2 linked regions of the Silvibacterium dinghuense genome follow. The protein of the gene in region 1 binds, or shares a complex with, the protein of each later gene. Links are inferred from orthologs where the notes say so. Each region holds a gene or a part of one and is shown in the gene's direction. Other genes may lie near its edges.

Region 1 (3,208 bases):
CTCTCGCTCGAGGAAGCAGCCTCCCGGGTCACACTTTTCCGCCAGTTCTGGGAGCCGATGCTGGCGAAGTATCCTGATGCGCGGGACAAGCTGGTCTTCAACGAGGCGCTCAAGCGCATGCTCAATGCGCTGGTCGGTGACCTGATCGCGGAAACCGCCCGCCGTGTCGAATCCGCCGGCGCGCTCTCGCTCGACGCCATCCGCCATCATCCCGAACGGCTGGCCGCACTCTCACCCGAAATGGAAGCCCTGCGCGTCGAAGCCAAGGCCTTTCTTTCCGAGCGGCTTTACCGCTCGCCGGAGCTGGCCGAGGGCCGGTCTGAAGCCGAGAAGGTGGTCGCCACACTCTTTCAGGCCTGGGTCGAGGAACCTTCGCGAATGCCTGCCGGCCAGCTGCCGGACGTTGAAACCGAAGGCGCGCCGCGTGCCGTCGCCGACTACATCGCCGGCATGACCGATCTTTATATCCTCGGCCGCTACGAGGAGTTCCTGGATTCGGAACGGTAAATCCCTACCCGCCTGTTGTTTTGTCCCAAACTGCAGATTCCTCCACTGCGCGAGACGAAAAAACCGTCTCGCTTCGGTTGGAATGACAACGTGGGGGGAGGACAAGTCCTCCATTCTGCACACAGCCGGAGCGGAACCAACGGGAGCGGAAGCCGAAGGCGGTTCGCCCTGCGCGCAGCAGTCCACTTGCTGGCTGGGCGGAAGCTCCGTACCATAAGTAGAAGCGTCCACCGCTGCGTCTTCGCCGGAGTAACGGCCCGTTCGAACGCATGCAAACCATATGGACGGACACATCTGGAAGGCAATACGTTGAGCACAACTGACACTGTCGAAAACACTCCGAACGCCGCCGAGCCCACCGCAGAGGCGCATGACCACGCGCACCACGACCATGACCATGACCACGCGCATCACGATCATGCGCATCAGCATGGCCCGGCCCTGAATCCCGAAGTCACCCGCGAGGTGGAAGTCGAGATTCCCGCCGACGAAGTCTCGAAGGCCTTCCGCACCGTCATCAAGCGCTACCAGAAGCAGGCGCGCATCCCCGGCTTCCGCGCCGGCAAGGTGCCCGAGACGCTGATCAAGAGCCGCTTCAACGACGGTATCCGCCAGGACGTGGTCGAGGCCGTGCTGCCCGCGCATTTCCGCAGCGCGATCGACGCCCAGGGCATCCAGCCCGTCTCCCAGCCGCAGGTCACCGACCTGGAGCTCGAGGACGGCAAGCCGCTCAAGTTCAAGGCCGTCTTCGAAGTTCTGCCCGAGATCCACATCGACGGCTATCAGGATGTGAAGGTGGAGAAGTCCGTCTCCGAGCTAACCGATGAGGAGTTCAACGCCGAGCTCAACCGCGTCATCGATTCGCGCTCGACTCTCGAGCCGGTCGAAGAAGAGCGTGAGATCGTCGACGGCGACTTTGCCGTAATCAGCTTCAAGGGCCAGATCCAGGGCGAAGAGCCTGCTGCCGGTGAGCAGCCCCTCGAAGGCACCGACGTGCCGGTCGAAGTGGGCGGCGAGAATACCCTGGCAGCCTTCAACGACGCCCTCCGCGGCTCGAAGCCCGGCCAGGAACTGAAGCTCGAAGTGGCCTACCCGGCCGAGTTCGGCGATCGCCGCCTCGCAGGCAAGACCGTCTCCTACGAAGTCGAGGTGAAGGCCATCAAGAAGAAGATCTCCCCCGAGCTGAACGACGACTTCGCCAAGGAGCTCGGCGACTACGAGGGCATCGAAGACTTCAAGGCCAAGCTGCGCGAGCACCTGGCCAACGACAAGGATCGCCGCGCCAAGGCCGAGACCCGCGACAAGCTGGCCGAAGCCCTGATCGCGAAGTTTACCTTCCCGGTTCCCGAGTCGCTGGTGCAGAACCAGGTGGATGCACGCCTCGACCGCGGCCTGCGCGCCCTGGCGCAGCAGGGCATGAACCCCGAGGACATGCGCAAGCTGGACTTCGCACGCCTGCGCGAGGCGCAGCGCGACTCGGCCGTGAACGAAGTGAAGGCCACGCTGATCTTCGACAAGATCGCTCAGACCGAGAATGTCGAAGTCTCCGACGAAGAGCTTGAAAACGAGCTCCAGCTCATCTCGCTGCAGACTCGCGAACCCCTGGAAACGCTCCGTGAACGTTTGACGAACGATGGGGCGCTGGCTAGAATTCGTGAACAACTACGCAGGGAAAAGACAGGAAATCTGCTCTACGAGCGGCTCGCTTAAGTGTAGATTTCTGGCCTGCGGAGAGCGCGATCTCCGCAGGCTGTAACGTCACCTGATCGCGGAAGGATTGAGAGTAAGGCAGGATATGGCACTCGTACCCATGGTCATCGAGCAGACGAGTCGCGGCGAACGCGCCTACGACATTTATTCCCGTCTGCTTCGCGATAACATCATCTTCCTCGGCACGCCCATCGACGACCAGATCGCCAACCTCGTGATCGCCCAGATGCTTTTCCTCTCGGGTGAAGATCCGGAAAAAGATATCCAGCTTTACATCAACTCCCCGGGCGGCTCCATCACCGCGGGCCTCGCTATCTATGACACGATGCAATACATCAAGAACAACGTGGTGACCTTCTGCATCGGTCAGGCTGCCAGCATGGGCGCATTCCTGCTCATGGCCGGCACTCCGGGCAAGCGTTTTGCGCTGCCCAACTCGCGTATCCTCATTCATCAGCCGTCCATGGGCGGGCTCTCCGGCCAGGCCACGGACATCGACATTCACGCGCGCGAAATCCTGCGCATTCGTGAAATCACCAACACTCTGATGTCGAAGCACACGGGCCAGTCGCTCGAGCGTATCGAACGCGACGTGGAACGCGATTTCATCATGAACGCCCCCCAGGCCAAGGAATACGGCATTATCGATGAAATCATCGATCGGCCGCGAACCTAGCCCTTTTCGGGCAAGTTGAAGGAGCAGAAGCATGAAAACGCGCACCGGTTCGGACGATACTCTCCGTTGTTCGTTCTGCCATAAATCGCAGGACGCTGTCGCAAAGCTGATTTCTTCGCCCAGCGATTATCCGCGTGCGTATATCTGCGATGAGTGCGTCGCGGTCTGTAACTCCATCCTGGAGGACGACCGCGGCGAGGCTCCCGCAGGTGCAGCACCGGCGCATCTTCCCAAGCCGCTGGAAGTCAAGGCTTTCCTCGACGAGTACGTCATCGGCCAGGATACGACCAAGAAGAAGCTCGCCGTCGCTGTCTA
Region 2 (3,123 bases), on another replicon or contig:
GGAAAAGATGTGGGAAAGCATGAATTTTTATCTGCCGGTACCGCGATTTTATTGACGCCCCGGATTCCCATTGCTATTCTTAAAAGGTTCCACGAGTGTGCTTATTTTCCGTCTATGTATGGCGGCGAGTGAGACTCTCAGGTAGTAACCGTCACAGAAGCAGCCGGCAGCAAGTGGATCTCCGGCGCGGAATTTCTGTGAAGCCCCTGCCGGGGTACGAACGTAGGGCAGGGGTTGATCGCAGCACGGATCGCATGGATGCCTTCGACACCCGTCACCTTGGCGGGCTATGGGGGCCGGAATCAGCGAAACGGAGTTGGCCAGCTGGATGAGCCCGTTTTTTCAGGGTTCCGAGGCTGCGCTCGGCCACCGTCGGGATTCTTGTCAGGGATTGAAGGCTGGGATAGGGATAGGCGGGCGCAGTGGGCGGCTCCCCCATGTTTCGGATGTTTCCGGGCATGGATTGTGGGCCGGATATGCGAGAGATCCTGCGCGGCGGGAGTCGGTCGGGCTGCTCGATGGTGCCTGGAATTTGATTTTGGAAGTATTACATCGGTTTGGATTTGCAAGGAGTCTGGATTGCCTACATTCAGTCAGCTGGTAAGAAAGGGCCGTACGGCCCCGCGGTACAAGACGGCATCGCCTGCGCTGCAGGGTTCGCCGCAGCGTCGTGGCGTGTGCACGCGCGTTTACACCCAGACGCCCAAGAAGCCGAACTCGGCGCTCCGTAAGGTTGCCCGTGTGCGCCTGACGAACGGCATCGAAGTGACGTCGTACATCCCCGGCGAAGGCCATAACCTGCAGGAGCACTCGATCGTGCTCATCCGCGGTGGCCGTGTGAAGGATCTGCCGGGTGTTCGTTATCACATTGTTCGCGGCACGCTCGACTCGGTCGGCGTGGTCAAGCGTACGCAGAGCCGCTCGAAGTATGGCGCCAAGCGCGCCAAGGCCGGTGCTCCGGCCGCAGGCGGCAAGAAGAAGTAGGCGCTGCGCGCGCGGCGATAAGCTGCGCGCGGCGCTCCCGTTGGTCGCAAGCCAGCGGGTTGGCCAAAGAAACGAAGCTTAGTTTCAGAGAGAGATTGAAGATTTATGCCTAGAAAAGGTCATATCGCCAAGCGTGAGGTCGCTGCCGACCCGGTTTACAACTCGACGCTCGTGACGAAGTTTGTCAACTCGATGATGTGGGGCGGCAAGAAGTCGACCGCGCAGACGATCTTCTATACCGCGATGACGAACCTGGAAGCCAAGGGCGGCGCGGATGCGCTGACGCTCTTCAAGAAGGCCGTCGAAAACTGCAAGCCGCTGCTCGAGGTCAAGACGCGGCGTGTGGGCGGCGCGAACTATCAGGTGCCGATCGAAGTGAACCCCGAGCGCCGCACCTCGCTCGCGATCCGCTGGCTGGTCGGCTACGGCCGCGCCCGCGGTGAAAAGGGCATGATCGACAAGCTTTCGGCTGAGCTGCTGGACGCGGCGAATGGCCGCGGCGCGGCGATGAAGAAGAAGGAAGACGTTCATCGCATGGCCGAGGCAAACAAGGCCTTCGCGCACTATCGCTGGTAAGACTGGCCGTCCAGGCATAAGGCGCGCATCGCGCGCCCTGCCTGCATAGCAACTGGATTTCAACCTCGGGCCTGCGGTCCGAGAGAAGTAGAGAGAGAAGAATACCGTGGCTCGCCAAGTACCTCTTACTCGTTGCCGGAATATCGGAATCATGGCGCACATCGACGCCGGAAAGACGACGACCACCGAGCGCATCCTTTTCTATACGGGCATCACGCACCGTATCGGTGAAGTGCACGAAGGCACTGCGACCATGGATTACATGGAGCAGGAGCAGGAGCGCGGCATCACGATTACCTCGGCTGCCACGACCTGCAACTGGAAGGGCATCCGCATCAACATCATCGACACCCCCGGCCACGTGGATTTCACGGCCGAGGTGGAGCGCTCGCTCCGCGTGCTCGACGGCGCGGTTGCGCTGTTCGACTCGGTTTCCGGCGTGCAGCCCCAGACCGAGACCGTGTGGCGCCAGGGTGATAAGTACAAGGTTCCCCGCATCTGCTTTGTGAACAAGATGGACAAGGCCGGCGCGGACTTTGAGCATGTGATCGAGACCATCCGCAAGCGCCTCGGCGCCCGTGCGGTGGCCATCCAGATTCCGATCGGTGCCGAAGCCAAGTTCAAGGGTGTAATCGACCTCATCGAGATGCGCGCCATCGTATGGCACGACGAAACGATGGGTGCGGAATACTCGGTCGAAGAGATTCCGGCCGACCTGCTCAAGAAGGCGGAAGCCTTCCGTATGCAGCTGATCGAAACCGTCGCCGAGAATGACGACGACATGCTGCACAAGTTCCTTGAGGGTGAGACCCCGACGGTCGAAGAGCTGAAGAGCGCTTTGCGCAAGGCGACCATCGGCATGCACGTCTTCCCGGTCATGTGCGGTACGGCCTTCAAGAATAAGGGCGTCCAGACGCTGCTCGACGCGGTGGTTGACTATCTGCCCAGCCCGCTCGATCTGCCTGCGGTTCAGGGTATCGATCCCTCCGACGAGACGACGATTCTGACCCGTGAGACCTCGGACGATGCTCCGATGTCGGCTCTGGCGTTTAAGCTGATCAACGATCCGTTCGGCAAGCTGAGCTTCATCCGTGTGTACTCGGGCGTGCTCAAGACCGGCGACACCATCCTGAACCCACGCACCAACAAGACGGAGCGCGTAGGCCGCCTGGTGAAGATGCACGCCAACAAGCGTGAAGACATCACCGAGATCATGGCCGGCGACATCTGCGCGGTGGTGGGCCTGAAGGATATCAAGACGGGCGACACGCTCTGCGTGCCTTCCGCTCCGGTGGCGCTCTCGGCCATCACCTTCCCCGAGCCGGTCATCTCGGTTGCCATCGAGCCGAAGACCAAGGGCGACCAGGAAAAGATGGGCATGGCTCTGGCCAAGCTCTCTGACGAGGATCCGACCTTCAAGGTTCGCACGGATCAGGAATCGGGCCAGACCATCATCAGCGGCATGGGTGAGCTTCACCTCGAAATTCTTGTCGACCGTATGAAGCGCGAGCACAAGGTCGAGGCGAACGTGGGCGAGCCCCGCGTGGCCTTCCGCGAGACCAT

What was found.
Region 2: the proteins of tig (region 1) and rpsG are in contact, whole or in part, in a crystal structure (PDB 3GTY), measured with the Thermotoga maritima proteins. The link is inferred for Silvibacterium dinghuense from one-to-one orthologs. Residues at the interface, in WP_004081061.1 of Thermotoga maritima: Glu122, Val124, Val129, Leu130, Tyr133, Glu188, Gly259, Ile262, Tyr263, Glu266, Ser270, Glu273, Gln274, Glu277, Arg308, Gln311, Ile312, Ser315, Tyr316, Glu325, Arg329, Arg336, Leu363, Phe366, Trp367, Arg373, Leu377, Arg381, Leu384, Glu387; in WP_004081843.1 of Thermotoga maritima: Lys34, Lys52, Lys55, Glu59, Arg62, Gln63, Glu66, Asn67, Lys69, Val71, Arg95, Ala109, Lys110, Lys111, Gly112, Arg113, Pro114, Glu117, Glu121, Ile124, Ala125, Tyr127, Asn128, Asn129, Thr130, Gly131, Lys135, Asp139, Arg142, Met143.

What each region holds. Positions count from the first base shown.
Region 1 is NZ_SDMK01000001.1:833,326-836,533, forward strand. Bases 127-3,016 are described here. They hold tig (trigger factor), read left to right. Parts: upstream 127-816; coding sequence 817-2,217; downstream 2,218-3,016. Other genes in these bases: dgt (dGTP triphosphohydrolase), read left to right, coding at 127-507; clpP (ATP-dependent Clp endopeptidase proteolytic subunit ClpP), read left to right, coding at 2,303-2,893; clpX (ATP-dependent Clp protease ATP-binding subunit ClpX), read left to right, coding at 2,925-3,016. In the rest of the region: more of dgt, read left to right, coding at 1-126; more of clpX, read left to right, coding at 3,017-3,208. UniProt on the Bacillus subtilis protein: Involved in protein export. Acts as a chaperone by maintaining the newly synthesized protein in an open conformation. Functions as a peptidyl-prolyl cis-trans isomerase.
Region 2 is NZ_SDMK01000005.1:848-3,970, reverse strand. Bases 20-2,824 are described here. They hold rpsG (30S ribosomal protein S7), read left to right. Parts: upstream 20-1,089; coding sequence 1,090-1,560; downstream 1,561-2,824. Other genes in these bases: fusA (elongation factor G), read left to right, coding at 1,667-2,824; rpsL (30S ribosomal protein S12), read left to right, coding at 580-984. In the rest of the region: more of fusA, read left to right, coding at 2,825-3,123.